One region of the Paenibacillus uliginis N3/975 genome, then DNA from elsewhere that is predicted to be linked to it. Evidence: riboswitches for the same ligand, from Rfam matches in the RefSeq annotation. Region 1 holds a riboswitch; each other region holds the start of a gene.

Region 1 (4,214 bases):
GCATGTTCTCATGCAGATCAACAGCGGTAACGCTATATCCTTGCTCGGTCAGGTGACATGCAGTTCTACCGGTCCCACAGCCTACTTCTAAAATACGGCTGCCTTGAGGAATTGGTTCTTTCCGAAACAACCTTAGGGTCGCTTCAAATCCTCCCGGATGAGCGCTTCCCATTCCTAATTTGGATAGCATGTTGATATAGTTCATGCTCTTGAGTCCCCCAATTCTTCCTTTATTCGGTGTAAAGTGTATTCGTCTATTTACCATATGTTTAAGGTACCTTTGGGGTTTTAGCTGAATTTAATAATTTGAGCCCGTTTTTCTCGGCTGAGGAGATATTTATCAAACAATGGGGGAACGTATCGTGAAAACTGAGCCGTTTGAGGCAGCCAAACAACTGATATCTCGGGACTATCCGAATTGCTTGATAGCTGTATTAGGAGGAAGTGCAGGCAGAGGAGAGCACAACGAGCAATCTGATCTCGATATTGTGCTTATAGATGACAGTGTGGAAGACTTCAATCGAAAAACGATTGAATCATTCGGCTGGGTCGTGGAACTGTTCTTCCTGACAACGTCAGGATACCGGGAGCAGTTTGATGCGGGTGTAATGGCCGGAAATCCAACTCTGCAGCGGATACTTGCAGAAGGGAGAGTAATTCATTCCCGCCCGGAAGGGGAGAAGATTCGGGAAGAAGCCCAAAACGATCTGGATTATGGCCCGTTGCCCTATACTTCCTTTGATATAGATGTAGCGCGTTATGCTGTAACCGAATTTATGATGGATTTAAAAGGCTCAGACAAACGTGTAGAAATGTGGTTTATCGCTCAAAAACTGACCACGCTGCTTTGCGAGTTTATTCTTAGAGCAAATCAACATTGGACAGGTGAAGGAAAGACATTATACCGTTTGGTGTCGGCATTTAATTCCAGCATCGCAGCGGATTTGGAGGATGCGCTCGAAAGGCTGTATCTTTACGATGATCGGGAAGCGTTAATCGAATTGGTGCCAAGACTACTGGAGCCTTATGGAGGACCTCATTTAATCGGGTATGAAGAATAAACACAGGTAAGGGGCTCTTGCCGTTACTGAATCGCTCCCATCTCAATACACTAATATTGTGATTAGATCACACGAAACTTAAACTCAGGAGGGATCAACATGGGTGATGTTTGCGGTGGAGGATATTTCGGTAGTACAGTAGGCGTGGTTTTGGTTCTTTTCATTCTGCTGGTTATCATCCTTGCTGCATGGGTATAAGCAACTAAGCAGAACAAAAGAAACAAGGCTCGGCCTGCAATCAGGCCGAGCTCATCTTTGTTTTGTGTGATAGTATCATGTGCTAGATTTCTTTTGGTGAAGGGCTATTGGCCGATACTACAGCTGTCATAACCAGATGGCTTCGGTCAGTTTGAATTGCATGCATAAAGGCATCTTCGAGCGTGTCGAACACCCTTGATACTGTGCCGTCCAGTCGGCTGGCATAGTGGATGCCTTGTGTTAAAGTCCCTTTTGATTTTGCTCGCTCAACCTCTTGGTATATGATGTCCATATAATTTTCTGTGCCGAGTGGATAGAGCGAGAAATGACAGGCAGTTTCAATATTAGCGGAACCCGCAAGGCTTTCGTTCATACGTGTATCATCTTCAGACATATACACATCACCTTTGCTGTCGCCTGGACATCCAATGGAGAATGTTCCATTAAATACGGTATGTACGCCAGTGGCCGCTGAATGCGCGAATATCGCACGGGTTACGTCAAATACATGTTCAGCTCTGCCTCTAATGCAAGTACATAAATCATCGGTATACATCCATACTTTGTCCGTGTTTACGGACGCCAATGCTTCTGTAATGACCTGAACGAACCTGTCTGTCATCGGAAATACAGAGAAACGGCAGCCTACGATCCTGCTGGTCCCGCATGCTGGATTACTCATACATAATAACCTCCTAATAAGATATAAAAAGACTGCACCCTGTGAAGGAGTGCAGTTTTATGCTTATAGCAAAATAAACATAAAGCTCCACTTCCCCACGCTAGTATGACCTAGATCGGGTAGTAAGGGTTGACGAACAATTCGTCTCTCAGCACGAGGCACCCCTAGTTCAGCTTGAAAATGAGTCAGTAAGTTGAGTGAAGCGAACTTCAATGAATTGAAGATAAAATCGTTATAGCGATATTGTACTCGCCGTGACCAGGATATATCAATATGTATAAGATACTATAAATAATGAAAGAAAGCACCGACTATAATCGGTGCTTTCTTGACTAAGTTACTTATTTAAACAGCTTTACGCGATCTTCAAGAGGTTGGAATTCTTTCTCGCTAGGCTCGGCTGTAGGTTTGCCGAAAGGCATTTGAGCTATAAGCTTCCAGCTTTCAGGCAGGTTCCATTCGTTTCTTACTTTCTCATCAATCAGTGGGTTATAGTGCTGCAAGGAAGCACCAAGACCTTCTGCTTCAAGTGCTGTCCATACTACGAACTGAAGCATTCCTGAAGACTGCTGAGACCAGATTGGGAAGTTATCCGCATAAAGAGCAAAGTTTTCTTGCAGGTGTGAAATAACGCTACTGTCTTCAAAGAAGAGAACAGTGCCGTAACCACCACGGAAAGCAGCCATTTTTTGAGCGGTAGGTGCAAACTGCTCCTCACTTCCGCCTACAACTTCTTTAAGAATACCTTCTGTCATGTTCCACAGCTTATCGTGTTGTTCTCCTAAAAGTACAACCACACGGGCACTTTGGGAGTTAAAAGAAGACGGAGTATGTTTTACAGCTTCATTTACGATTTCCTGGATACGCTCATCCGAAATAACGGAATCTTTGCTGATTGCATAGTGGGAGCGGCGATTCTTAAGGGCAGTGCTGAAATCTGTTGACATAAAATAAAATCCTCCTAAAATTATCATTTTTGCATTTCCACCTGATATAAGCATTTCCTTGATATACCTGTGATTATGCATCTTGGTTTCTAAATACTCGGATCAATCATATAGAGTTCTCACAACGTTCATTAACTTACGTTTTGTAAGAAATGATTGATACGTAAGTATCTTAGTATAATACAGAATGTTTTGTCAAGATTTTATTAATCACTTTTTTTGAAGTTCAAACAAATAATTGAACCAAGCGATTTAAACAAGTGATCTTATCATGAAAAAAATTTAACATTATGAACAAATGATGAACAAATGTGCAAATAATTTAAAATATAATTGAGTTTGATTCTCAATTATACTTGTCGGGTTGAGAATGTGATGATATAATTCACTTTAGATCGCAAATGATAATCAATCTCATTGAGAGTGATGTCGACATCCAGCCGGATCATACCGGAACTGCATCCCGCATAGAAGGAAGAGCTATGAATAAAAGATACTTGATCGCAGCAGTAGTGGTGTTATCCATTATTTCCTTATTCATAGGAGTAAAGGACATTTCACCGCTTGACCTGTTCCGAATGACGGAACAACAACAGCATATTATGCTAGTCAGTCGTATACCGAGGCTTGTCAGTCTAATTCTGGCGGGAGTCAGTATGAGTATTTGCGGCTTGATCATGCAGCAGCTCAGCAGGAACAAATTCGTATCTCCAACAACGGCAGGGACTATGGATTCCGCAAGGCTGGGTATTCTGGTAGCGATGCTGGTGTTCTCAACCACGGGTCCTCTGATCAAAATGCTGGTTGCATTCCTGTTTGCATTTGCAGGTACGATGATCTTTATGAAGATCCTCGACAAGATCAAATTCAAGGATGCCGTATTTATCCCGTTGGTTGGATTGATGTTCGGGAATATTATTAGCTCGATCGCTACATTTTTCGCCTATAAATATGATCTTATTCAGAACATGTCTGCTTGGCTGCAGGGTGACTTCTCCATGATCATTAAGGGGCAGTACGAGCTGATGTACATAAGTGTTCCTCTGGTCATTCTGGCTTACTTGTTCGCTAATAAGTTTACAGTGGCGGGCATGGGAGAGGAGTTCGCAACAAATCTGGGACTTCGTTACCGGAGAGTTGTGAACATCGGTTTGATCATTGTGGCTCTGGTGACAGCTTCAGTAGTTCTGACTGTAGGTATGATACCTTTCCTGGGGTTGATTGTACCAAACATCGTGAGTCTTTACTTGGGGGATCATTTGAAAAAAAGCCTTTCGCATACCGCACTGCTCGGGGCCGCATTTGTTCTCTTCTGCGACATCATCG
Region 2 (4,214 bases), 2.7 Mb from region 1:
TTTTTAACATTTTTATGATGAAACTGTAGGTGAAGATTGGGCATAAAATTGCCAGTTTCTCCCATTCTCCTTAGCTGCATACATCGCAGAATCAGCTCGTCCGATCAACTCCTGATCATTCGCGGCATGATCAGGATATACCGCGAGTCCAATGCTAGCCCCCGTCTGGATCTCGACTCCCTCCAGCTCATAGGGCTTACTCAAGTGCGCGCTAATCTGGTCAGCTAGTTCCGCCAGTTCTCTATCGTCCACGGCAGGATAGACCATAACGGTAAATTCGTCCCCGCCCAGACGGGAAACAATCATTCGTTCACTGTCCAAGGAACACAGTCTTCGTGCTACCATTTGGATAAGCAGATCACCGGTCCGGTGACCGTAGCTGTCATTCACGGATTTAAACTGGTTCAGGTCCATATACAGCAGACCCAGCCTACTCCCCTTTTGGTCAGCATCCTCAATGCCCTCCATCAGACGGGCATTGAAATAACGACGGTTGTACAAGCCTGTGAGATCGTCATGATGGGCGAGATACTCACTTTGCTTCAAGCTGACGTGCAGACGCTCCATCAGCCGGTCATTTTCCAATTGGATGAGCACCTGACGAACCAGAATAAACAATACGCTAAGCGACAAGCCTGTAAACAGTCCGCTCCATCCCTCGAATCGCTCCGTGATCAAATAAAAAAGCCACCCGAGAACACCGTACGGCAGCAGATACTTTACCAAAAACGTCCCAAATGCAGGCTGCTTGTCCTTCACGATGTCCTTTTCCCGCATTCCAGAAACCGAACGTACGCCCGCCATTCCGATAAGGAACACAGCCGTTGTCCAGAGCAGGTCCAAATAAGGGTTCGGAACAGCCCCCACCAAATCGACAGTAACTAAATAAAATAGGTTCCCGATTACAAAAGCCAAGCCACCAAAACAAAGATACACTGCAACCATTGCCTGAACTTGCTTGGCATTAGCATACAAGACAAGTGTGAAAAATATCAGTATAATGCCGCACACTGGATACATCAGGTTTACCCAGAGCGAGGTCCCTTCTCCTTCTAGGAGGTAACCCTGCAGTTGAGGCTTCAAGAGATATTCCCAACTTACCGTAATAAAGACGATAAATATAATAACGATATCAAACATAAACCGCAGACCTCTAAGCAGTCCTTGTTCGTATCCGAACAAATAGACTAGCCCTGTGGTAAACAACACCATCTCCATGGTCCAGAGCCAATCCGCGGTGCTCAGTTCAGCCAGATATTCTCCCTTGGTCCATATCGGATATGCCCATACGAACTGGGCTAATCCTTCGCAGATCAGTCCCAGCATGACCAACAGCCAAAAAATCCGCAGCGATCCCATATGCCGCAAGGCAGCTAAAGCGAGGTATCCTGAAGCGGCGAGCGGCGCGATAACTGTCAGGACCCTCTGAACAGCCTCGGCTTCCGGAACCCAAAGCACAACCATAAATTGAACAAACAAATATATAACCGCCAGCCTCAGCGGTGCCATTCGTGCTATATTCCAGTTCATAAGCGTTCCCCCTGTAAAAGGTTAGCTTGTGTAGACATGATGTATGTAGTAGGCCTAAAGAATTATGGCATTTATCTATTGTAATGATACTTTTTACCCACCAAGAAGTAAAGAATAGAACGCAAAAGTGTAAGATTTGAACCTACCTGTGGAAGATCTTCTCCCTTATAAAATTCGTCTATCCCTACTTGACAACTAGGAATTAAATGCTATGATTCTTTTAATTTCTTAAACTTTCATATATAAGGAGTGCTTGGAAAATGACACGAAGACGACTGGATCATGTGGGTATTGTGGTGCGGGACCTGGATAAGACGCTTGCATTTTATACGGAGGTTGTCGGACTTGAGCTGAAAGGACGACTGACACATACGAACGGAGTCATAGAGCTGGCATTCCTCGGCTTTCACGGTGAGGACGAGACCGAAGTCGAGCTTATTCAAGGATACAGTGACTCCCTTCCCGCAGAGGGGACTGTCCATCACTTTGCGGTGAGTACAGATAACATTGAAGAAGAATACGCCCGGGTAAAGTCTCTGAATGTACCGCATTTAGATGAAGAAATCGTTACTCTGCCGAACGGACACCGTTACTTCTTTATTCATGGGCCCGAAGGGGAGAACATTGAATTTTTCCAGCGCTGAGGATATCCATAGCTTCCAGTCCTTACTGGACAGATGTTGAACGCCGGACTATAATACACGTAGTTAATCATAAATTATGTGAACAACTTCATAAGAACCGGGGTGCTGGAATTGGCCGGCTGAGATTGTATACCTTAACATACTGACCCTTATACCTGATCTGGGTAATGCCAGCGTAGGAATGTGTATTTAGTGGTCTCTTTATACCGCTATCAACCTTTGCGCTCGTATGCGTCCCGAATATCGGGACGCTTTTTTTGTGATTAGGTAAGTAGAAGTAAGTGTTCAGAAGGAGAGAGAACATGGTACGGAATAAAAGATGGATGTCCTTGGTGATAATCTGCGCGGTGCTGCTTGTCGTTGCCGGATGCGGAAACAAAGAAAAGCCGAACAACGAAGGGGCCAGTGATTCGAACAAACCTGCTGCTGAGCTGCGGGACGTTCAGGTTATGCTGGACTGGTCGGCAAACACGAACCATACAGGGCTTTACGCTGCAAAAGATCTTGGATATTACGAGGAGGAAGGGCTCAACGTCAAGATTGTACAGCCGGGTGCTGGCGGCAGTGATGCTCTGGTCGCCTCAGGCAAGGCTGACTTCGGTGTCAGCTACCAGGAAAGTGTCACTCTCGCGAGAACTCAAGGCGTGCCACTCGTTTCGATCGCAGCTGTGATCCAGCATAATACGTCCGGGTTTGCCGCTCCGGTTGACCGGAATATTAAAAAAGCAGCCGATTTTGAAGGCAAATCTTACGGCGGTTGGGGTTCCCCTGTAGAAGAGGCTGTGATGAAATCGATCATGGAGAAGGATAACGCCGACGTAAGCAAGGTAAAAATGATTAATATGGGAGATGCGGATTATTTCACTGCCGTGAAGCGCGATATTGATTTTGCCTGGATCTTTTACGCTTGGACAGGTATTGAAGCCGAGCTGCGTGAAGAGAAACTGGACATGATTTATGTGAAAGACTATTCAGAAGCGCTGGACTATTATACCCCTGTACTGGTAACGAGCGAGAAAATGATCAATGAAGATCCGGAACTGGTCAAAGCGTTCATGCGCGCTACAGCTAAAGGCTATGACTACGCCATTAAACAGCCGGAAGAAGCAGCTGCTCTCCTCTCCAAGGCAGTACCCGAGCTGGACAAAGATCTGGTGCTGGCTAGCCAGAAATGGCTTAGCCCGCTCTATCAAGACGATGCTCCTCGCTGGGGAGAACAGAAAGAAAGCGTATGGAAGGGTTATGCTGATTGGATGTTTGAACGTAAACTGCTGGATAAGCCACTCGAGGCAGGCAGCGCGTTCACGAATGATTTTTTACCGGATAGCCCATAAATCGCAGAACAATAGATCCGATATAACGAAAGGATGGAATGGACCATGGCAAGTACACTGCTCAGCATTCAAGTGATTCCCAAGACGCCCGACGGTCGGGACAGCATACCTTATGTAGACGTAGCTATCAAAGTCATTCAGGAATCAGGTGTCAAATATCAGGTGAACGCGCTGGAAACGACACTGGAAGGAGAACTGCCAGAGCTGCTGAAGATTGTGAATGATATGCACGAGGCACTTTTCCAGGCGGGCTGCCCGAGCGTCATATCCCAAGTGAAAATCGCGCAAAATCCTGAAGGAATCAGCATGGACCGGCTGACTGAGAAATATCGTCCATGAGGATTTGGTGGAATCGTCTATGGCCGCCCTTTGTGGCGGTCCTCTTCTTTTTAACAGTGTGGCAGTTGGCTGTCTCCTTGTTCCATGTGGAAGACTGGATCCTACCACCGCCTTCGGACATCGTCAGGGAAGCCGCTGCTGGAGCCGAAGATCTGCTCGGACATACACTTGCCACCCTGCAGCTGACACTAGTTGGCTTCGCCATCGGAACGGCTGTCGGTCTGGTCATCGCGCTGCTTCTCCATCTGGTCCCTTGGATGAAAACCGCACTGTACCCGCTTCTCGTCGTAAGCCAAAATGTGCCGACAATTGCGCTGGCTCCACTGCTCATGATCTGGTTCGGGTTTGGAATCTTACCAAAGGTTAT
Region 3 (4,214 bases), 3.2 Mb from region 1:
TTACAATCAAGATGAGCTTGGTTTCGGCGGTATAGTTATTTATGCATTGGAGAATCAAAAAATAAAATTAAATATCTCGGGATCTGTTGGCGTATCCCCCACATATGTGTGTGAGTTCAATGTCACATATAAATTCGATAGTGCTAAGAATGAATTCGTTGTTAATCAAATTGAAGTTAAACCTATTGAAAAATAAGAAAAGGCTGACCAATATAAATTGGCCAGCCTTTTCTTGTTGGCGATGCCTCCTGATCGTGGTGTTGCTGAGCTTGTACTAACAATTCGGCCATCATAAAATCACTTCTTTACGGCGTCAGAGAAAATCTGTTGTCCTTCATTCGTCTCTTTTTGTCATAGTCCCATTTTTACAACCGCTTCAGAAAAATAAGAACATAAGCTCCCGTATTTACCACTGAGAACATTATGGTCAATGAATTAAGATTCATATTTTGCTTATACACACAAACATAATTAACAAGCATTTACATTTTTTGCTTTTTTGATTAGGATTAATTAATAAACTTACGGGCGTCCTGGATCGGGAAGTGTATCGAGCTTCTGCAGGAGGATGGTAGCAGAAAAAATAGAGAGGTGTTGTCATGGATTATAAGAAATTAAAGATTCCTATTATTATGATTTCTTTACCAATCATTTTTCTTGACGTTTTATTGCCTGTGTATACAAAAGAGCTGGGATTTACTACGTTTCAACTCACTATCTTAATTTCTGTGTTCTCAATGTTTCAATTGATCATGAGACTTATTCTTGGTAAGGTCTCAGATAAATACAGTCGGCGCTCCATATTTATAAGTTCTTTATTGTGTTTTTTCATAGCGTACTTTGTCTATGCCGTTGCGACTGAATTATCGATTCTGCTCCTCGCCAGAGTGATACATGGTGTAGCAGGTATTTTGCTTACAATATCCCTGTACGGAATGATCACAGATACAAAAAGTGGTTTTGCACAAAAATTAGGAAGCTTTAGCAGTAACCGAAATTTCGGCGGTCTTATTGGCGTTGGATTATGTTTTTTTATTCTAAACAGATATGAGCTGCTGAACGGATGGACAGTATTATTTACGGCTTGTGGAGCAGTTGCCGCATTGGCATTTGTTTACTCTTTGGTCATATCCAGAGCATCTGAGCAGCAACGTATGACTTATATACCTAAACTTGTTTTATCTCCAGAAAAGCGAAAAATCTGGTTTGTTAATGTGCTTTTCTGTTTGTTATCCAGTATGATTTTTGCTCTATTAATACCCTATCTACAAGCTGGATTTGATGCAGACATTAAAGAAATTGCCATTACTTTTTTGTTGCCAATGCTTGTCTCATCTTTTTCAGGTTCCTTTTTGGGCAAACTTGGAGATCGTATAGGTTATCGTAAGGCTACTACTTTATCAGTAGTTATATCCTTCATAACCATTTCGACAATTGTATTTTCTTCTAGTCTAAGCATTTTTGCTTTACTTTGGACAATTTTTATCATTTCCTGTTCAACGTTTAATCTTTCTCTCGATGCCATGTTTTTTAAGAGGATTCCAGAAGAACATATTGGGGATGCCTTTGGCAAATATTCCATTGGCTCAAATCTTGGGATGATCATAGGACCTGCATTGGGTGGCTTTGTGTTTGATACATATGGCCCTACTGTTCCTTATATTATATTTGCAGTAAGTATGGCTCTGCTGGTTCCATTCCTGTTGACTATGCTTCCGAAAGACGAACCGTACCATCCAGTGGTTACGATAGAGAACCGGACTCATTCCCATAAATGAGCTTAAAGCGAATTGTACATATTTTTGAAAAAGATAAAGCAGCTTCGATAGTCCGTATTCATTTTTCTAATAACGATGTTTGACAGATCTAGTAAACCTTTGTACAGTATTACTCAATAGAATAGGAAGTCCACTAGGGGAGCCGTTAGCGGCTGAGACAAGAGGATATCTTGGACCCTTTGAACCTGATCTAGTTCATACTAGCGTAGGAAAGTGGAGTCGGTTATAAGGTCTTAAATGCGATGTGTTCGTTCACACTCATAGGCATATAGATGAAGCCGCTCCAGCTTTCGGGGCGGCTTTTTTTTGCGTTGTTCCGAGGGTGCTGTCTTACGGGACTTCCTGCTCTTCAATTATTTGGAGGTGGGGAAAAGTGAGTTTTACGCAAGAGCTCCGTCAGAAGGCGGACGGCATTTTTCAGGCCATTTATGAGCATCCCTTTGTGAGAGGTATTGCAGACGGGAATTTGTCCAAGGAACAGTTAATTCACTATATCAAACAGGACTATGAGTATTTGAATGCCTATATGCGGATTTACGGGATCGCGATCTCTAAATGTAGAACACGGGATGAGATTGCAGATTTTAATGAACAGATTTCTTTTATACTCCACAGCGAAGTTCACCCGCATCAAAATTTCTGTGCTGTTGCAGGAGTAACTTATGAAGAAATGCAGGGGTACCCGCTCGCTCCATCCGCACATCATTATATCCATCACATGCTGACGGTTGCACACGAAGGTAGCCTTGGTGAGATCATGGCCGTGCTGCTGCCTTGTCCTTGGACGTACTTAGAGATCGGCCGGAAGCTGCTGGATGAGGTTCAGCCGGATGAGAGCCATCCGTTCTATGAGTGGATATATTTTTACGGGAATCGGGCCGAAGATGCAGCAGCCAATTTCCGCAGTCGTGTGGATACGTGGGCGCAAGAAGCAACGGCTGCCGAGCGTGAGCGCATGGCTGAACATTTCATGCTCAGCTGCCAGCTGGAGTATATGTTCTGGGACATGGCTTACCGGCAGGAAGAGTGGCCATTGCAGGTGTAGGCTGCGGACTTGTGATATTTTTGCGATTCTATAATGATAAGAGAGGCTGATCAATATGAGTATGCTGGATCAAGAGCTTTCTGCTCTCCTTGAAAAGGTGCGAACAAACAAACCGCTCGTACATAACATGACGAATGTGGTGGTGACCAATTTTACGGCGAATGGTCTTTATGCGTTGGGCGCATCGCCTGTGATGGCTTATTCTCCTGATGAAGTCGCTGACATGGCGAAGATCGCAGGTGCGCTGGTGCTGAACATTGGAACATTGTCCCGTGAATTGGTGGACGCCATGATCATCGCCGGGCAATCGGCGAATGCCCATGGCGTCCCGGTTCTACTGGACCCGGTGGGCGCGGGAGCCACAACGTTTCGGACGGAGTCGGCTCTGCGAATCCTTAGCGAGGTCAAGATTTCACTCGTGCGGGGCAATGCGGCTGAAATCGCCCATCTTGTGGGAGAGGAACGGGAGATCAAAGGCGTGGATGCTGGAGACAGCGCAGGCGGTGGGAATGTGGACCTGGCGATACGGGCCGTACGAGAGCTGAATACGATCGTCGCGATTACCGGACAAAAGGATGTCATTACGGATGGAGCGTTAGTCCGGATCATAAGCGGTGGAGACGTGTTGCTCACCAAGGTGACCGGAGCAGGCTGTCTGCTGACCTCGGTGCTGGGTGCTTTTGCTGCAGTTGAACCGGACCTGATGCTGGCAGGTACTACAGGCCTCGCCTTTTATGGTGCGGCTGCCTCACGGGCAGCGGAACGTACGTCTGATCTCGGACCCGGAAGCTTCCAGGTTGCGTTTCTGGATGAGCTCGCCAAGCTGCACCCGGGCTCATTGGAGGGACGCTCCGTTATTCGGGAATTGAGTGCAGCCGCTGCAGGTGATAGACGATGACGAGCACTCGCGTTCCCAGAGCGTTGACGATTGCTGGCTCGGACAGCGGCGGCGGAGCCGGAATTCAGGCGGACCTCAAGACGTTTCAGGAGCTTGGTGTATATGGCATGTCGGCTATTACTGCGATAACGGTACAGAATACACTGGGTGTCCATGGGGTATATCCACTACCTCCGGAAGCGTCGGCAGAGCAGATCGAAGTTGTAGGGTCAGACCTTGGGGTAGATGCTTTGAAGACTGGCATGTTGTTTAGTGCAGATATTATCCGCATCGTGGCAGAACAGATCCGGAAATTTGGTTGGGAAAAGGTTGTTGTCGATCCGGTGATGATCGCCAAAGGTGGCGCCGAGCTGCTGCGGACAGAAGCGGTGCAGGCACTCAAGGAGGATTTGTTGCCCTTGGCGCTCGTCGTTACTCCTAATATCCCGGAAGCCGAAGTGTTATCCGGGATGAGCATCCGATCCATGGGGGACCGCCGGGAAGCCGCAAGGCG
Region 4 (4,214 bases), 1.1 Mb from region 1:
ATTGAGAAGTTATGGGGGCGTTTGGATCTTCTTGTGAACAATGCGGGTGAGGCCGTTGGCGGATTTGTAGAAGAGGTGCCGCTTGAAGCATGGAGGAAACAGATGGATGTGAATTTCTTCGGAACCGTATCTGTGACACAAGCCGCCCTCCCGCTCATACGCAGAACAGGAAAAGGCAGAATCATTTTTATGAGTAGTATTAGCGGAGTAGTCGGATTTCCGGGTTACGGACCATATGCCTCCTCAAAGTTCGCTGTAGAAGGATTTGGTGAATGCCTCTCACTGGAGCTTCAGCCGTTAGGAATCGATGTGGTGCTGATCGAACCCGGTGCGTATGGTACAGCCATATGGAGTAAAGGGTTTAGTGATATTAGCGCACAAGAGGGATCTCCCTATAGGGCTATGCTGGATGATGTGCTGAATTTCTCAAAAGCAACCGCCAAAAGCAGCGGCGACCCACGAGAGGTGGCCCATCTGGTAGGGGAAATCGCACGGATGAAATCTCCCCGATTCAGATATCGGCTGCCGAAGGGCACCCGTATGACCGTTACAGCCAAGCTGCTGCTGCCTTACCGGATGTTCCAGCGCATCGTGTTGAAGACGCTAAGCAGGAAGCGCTGAAATTCAGGAGCTCTTGGCAGACGGTTCGTGGAGCAGGCCGAGCAGTTCTCCCATCTTGACTTTGTCGCCAAGCTTTAGATCACCGCGAGGCGTGAAGGTTCCGTTCTCCGTCAGCAGGACGACGGTAGAGCCGAATTCAAAGTAGGCAAGGTCATCGCCGTTGCTCCATTCATTCGTCTTCTCGTCGGTATAACGAATACTGCTGACATTCATAGCGCCAACCTTAACAACGGCCACTTCGCCGTGTTCATGCCTGATATATGTAATGAGTCTTTCGTTGCGGCTGAGTACATTTCGGATATTGGTGAGCGCAAAATCGTTCACCGGATACACCTTGCCCCGGAGATGTTCGCTTTCCGCTTTCTTACCGGTTACCGGGGAATGAATCCGGTGGTAGTCGGTAGGACTCAAGTAAAGCACGAATACATAGCCATTAAGATAGTTCCCCATCCGTGGAGAATGGTTCAGCAGTTCGTCGACGGTATAATCCTGGCCCTTTACGTTCAAAATGGTTCCCGCTTTGACGGGGCCCATGCCTGTGATAAGGGCGTCAACAGGACTGGTCATGGCGCCCGCTGTTTCATCGATTGCGCGCATGCCCATTTTTAGACGGCGGGAAAAAAACTCATTCAGCGAACGGTATTCATGTATTTCTTTTTCAGCCTCATGGGCGGGAATTTTGTATATTCGAATAAACGTTGGTATGAGATAACGGCTCCATCTGCTGTGGGAAAAGCTACCCATGATGCGGGATACCCACTTTCGGGAGGACAGTTCTGTCATTAGCCTCAGTAATTGTTTAGCCATGTAATTCTCCTTTGTGCTTGCATTAACAAATAGCGTTTTTGGATATATGCGCACTCTGCATTATATTGACATAGAATAAGGGCTAAATCAATAAAAAGGGGATTTTGAAAAAAAGGGGCTTGCAAATTCAGGAAGGACTGGTGTATTTTAAAGTCAGCTTAAAACCGAATATGGAATACGGGGGCTTGAGTGAATCAGGCTGAGACTGCAGATGTTGATCCCGCTGCTGACCGTTAATCTGAACTGGGTAATGCCAGCGTAGAGAATATCCGACCCTGATAGGGCCTATTTTCCGTCTGCGCATATTTTCCAGACGGTTTTTTGTCGTGTTTGTTAATTCAATTTGGGGTAAGAGAGGAGAAGCTGTGATGCAATCTGGTGTTGAAGCAAAAAAGAATGGAAATGTTAGAAGGGGACTGCGGCTTAGTGATATTCTTGTTACGGTTCTGGTCTCGCTTGTTCTAGGTGTGGTATACCATTTCTGGGGTTCGGTATACAGCTTGTTTAAGCCGTTATTTTTTGAGGCGGATGAGATGTTGTACGGCATGTGGTTTGCAGCAGCTCCGCTTGCTTTTCTGTTGATTCGAAAGCCAGGGGTAGCATTAATTGCAGAGCTTGCAGCAGCGCATGTTGAAGTGCTGTTCGGAAGCGGCTGGGGATTGAATCTGCTTCTGTACGGTATCATACAGGGTCTGGGAGCGGAACTGGTATTTGCCGCCTTCCGTTACCGGAAACATGCTGCCTGGACTGTTGCTCTGGCTGGTGCAGCGTCTGCAATCGGTTCGATGGTGATGGATTTCTATTTGGCTTATACAGACAATTATGTGTGGTGGATGTTTGTTGCCAAGTACAGCATGCGTGTTGCAAGCGGTGCGTTGATTGCAGGACTTCTGATGTTCGCTTTGGCCAAAGCATTGGAGCGGACAGGTGTAACCTCACTGCTTCGACCTGCTTCAGCCAAAGATTATGAAGCTCTAGATGATCCGCGCCATGTGTGAGAACCCAGGTGATCAGCATTCAGCGAGTGCCGGCGAAGGAATGGTACCATTCTCGCTGTATGTGGAAGGATTGCGGCTGAAATTTGCGGGTGAAGATCGGCTGGTGTTTAAAGATCTGTCTTTTGCTGCCCAAAAAGGGGAAAAGGTGCTTCTGCTCGGACCGAGCGGATGCGGTAAATCCACATTGCTTCAGGTACTCAGCGGGATGATACCCCATGCGATAGAGGTGCCGATGAAATGCTCGGATCAACGGATTCCGTCTTCTTGGGCGTATGTGTTTCAAGATCCGGACACCCAGTTTTGCATGCCGTATGTAGATGAAGAACTGGCCTTTGTGCTCGAAAATCTTTCTGTGCCACAGGAAGAGATGACTGGCCGGATGCAAGAAGTATTAAGTTCCGTTGGCTTGCGCTTAGAAAATTTACATATTCCGATCAGCCATCTCTCTCAGGGGATGAAACAACGCCTTGCTCTCGCATCGGCGCTGCTCCTTCAACCGGAGGTGCTGTTTCTGGATGAGCCTTCAGCGTTGCTGGATCCGGAAGGCCGGGAACAGATTTGGGAAGCTGTGAAGTCCGTTTCAGATGGACGGACGCTCATTATTGTAGAACACCGGATTGAAGAAATGGCAGCTTATGTAGACCGGGTGGTGCTATTTGGCCCGGATGGCGTGATTCTGGGCCAGGGAAGTCCCGAGGTCGTGTTTACCGTATTTAAGAAAGAGCTAACGGAATACGGGATCTGGTATCCGGGCGTATGGGATGACTATGCCGGATCTCCGGCCGGGACGGAAACCTTCCGACCGTTAACTTCGGTAACGGTAAGGACAGAGGAGCTATGTGAAGATTTAGACGCAGAGGGTGTGTGTGGTGTCAGCGCTGCCCATGTAACAGAGTTATCCACAAATTCGGGTAGCAGCAATATTAGCCGAATTAATCGATGGCATGGTGGTGAGCAGGAAGAACTTCACTCAGGGGGCGTGAATCAAGACCCGGTACTTGAACTGAGTGATTTCACGGTGCTCCGTAAAGGGCAGCCGGTTGTGGCAGTTGATAAAGCAACGGTTTATCCGGGCGAATTCGCAGCCGTCATCGGGCCGAATGGAGCAGGTAAAAGCTCGCTGCTGCTCGGTCTGATGGGACTGCTTAGGGCGGAAGGGGAATACCGTCTTGGTGGAGATATTGTCCCGCCAGGGAAAAAGAGAAAGGAACGAAAACTCCGGCAAGGAATGCTGGGACGAATCGGCTTTGTATTCCAAAATCCAGAGCTTCAATTCGTCACAGAACGAGTCCTGGATGAAGTGGCCTATTCTCTGCTTGTGGACGGAATACCGCTGGAAGAGGCAGAAATGGCTGCGCGTGAATCCCTGAAGCGATTCGGGCTTAGCCGGCTGGAGCAGCGTCATCCATATCAGCTGTCGACTGGTCAAAAGAGAAGGTTAAGCGTAGCAACCGCAATGGCACGAGAACCAGAGATGCTGCTGCTGGATGAGCCAACGTTTGGACAGGATGCGCGGAATACGTTCTCCATATTGGAGATGTGTGAAGAATTGCGCCAGGCAGGTACAGCTATTCTGATGGTAACCCATGAGATGCAAATTGCCCAAAATGCGGCAACTCATATATGGGAAGTCCAGGAGGGGAAGATTATTTCGCAGCAGGCTTCTTCCAGATTGACGGCCAGTCCCATAGGTGAAAACAGAGCTGCTGATGAGAGTTCGGGGGAACGGAGCTTGATGCTATCGGGGGTGAGTCGATGAATTTCTGGAAGCCGAATCGGCTGACTTGG

Evidence for each region. A riboswitch is a leader RNA that binds a small molecule or an ion and turns the genes downstream of it on or off. The one in region 1 is predicted to bind thiamine pyrophosphate.
Region 2: another riboswitch for thiamine pyrophosphate. It lies ahead of B9N86_RS26625 (ABC transporter substrate-binding protein); the one in region 1 lies ahead of B9N86_RS09265 (YkoF family thiamine/hydroxymethylpyrimidine-binding protein).
Region 3: another riboswitch for thiamine pyrophosphate. It lies ahead of tenA (thiaminase II); the one in region 1 lies ahead of B9N86_RS09265 (YkoF family thiamine/hydroxymethylpyrimidine-binding protein).
Region 4: another riboswitch for thiamine pyrophosphate. It lies ahead of B9N86_RS04080 (ECF transporter S component); the one in region 1 lies ahead of B9N86_RS09265 (YkoF family thiamine/hydroxymethylpyrimidine-binding protein).

Annotation. Positions count from the first base shown of each region.
Region 1 covers NZ_LT840184.1:1,959,968-1,964,181, forward strand. Annotated here, with positions in the region: gene B9N86_RS09250 (class I SAM-dependent methyltransferase) at 1-205, opposite strand, end outside; gene B9N86_RS09255 (nucleotidyltransferase domain-containing protein) at 363-1,061, shown strand; gene B9N86_RS09260 (YjcZ family sporulation protein) at 1,161-1,259, shown strand; gene B9N86_RS09265 (YkoF family thiamine/hydroxymethylpyrimidine-binding protein) at 1,342-1,941, opposite strand; TPP riboswitch at 2,017-2,117, opposite strand; gene B9N86_RS09270 (nitroreductase family protein) at 2,283-2,888, opposite strand; gene B9N86_RS09275 (ABC transporter permease) at 3,371-4,214, shown strand, end outside.
Region 2 covers NZ_LT840184.1:5,702,345-5,706,558, forward strand. Annotated here, with positions in the region: gene B9N86_RS26615 (GGDEF domain-containing protein) at 13-1,530, opposite strand; gene B9N86_RS26620 (VOC family protein) at 1,791-2,174, shown strand; TPP riboswitch at 2,263-2,373, shown strand; gene B9N86_RS26625 (ABC transporter substrate-binding protein) at 2,477-3,508, shown strand; gene B9N86_RS26630 (MTH1187 family thiamine-binding protein) at 3,554-3,847, shown strand; gene B9N86_RS26635 (ABC transporter permease) at 3,844-4,214, shown strand, end outside.
Region 3 covers NZ_LT840184.1:5,137,959-5,142,172, reverse strand. Annotated here, with positions in the region: gene B9N86_RS24085 (hypothetical protein) at 1-196, shown strand, start outside; gene B9N86_RS24080 (MFS transporter) at 600-1,778, shown strand; TPP riboswitch at 1,904-2,007, shown strand; gene tenA (thiaminase II) at 2,152-2,823, shown strand; gene thiM (hydroxyethylthiazole kinase) at 2,879-3,721, shown strand; gene thiD (bifunctional hydroxymethylpyrimidine kinase/phosphomethylpyrimidine kinase) at 3,718-4,214, shown strand, end outside.
Region 4 covers NZ_LT840184.1:875,795-880,008, forward strand. Annotated here, with positions in the region: gene B9N86_RS04070 (SDR family oxidoreductase) at 1-621, shown strand, start outside; gene asd (archaetidylserine decarboxylase) at 625-1,428, opposite strand; TPP riboswitch at 1,596-1,710, shown strand; gene B9N86_RS04080 (ECF transporter S component) at 1,797-2,426, shown strand; gene B9N86_RS04085 (ABC transporter ATP-binding protein) at 2,467-4,185, shown strand; gene B9N86_RS04090 (energy-coupling factor transporter transmembrane component T family protein) at 4,182-4,214, shown strand, end outside.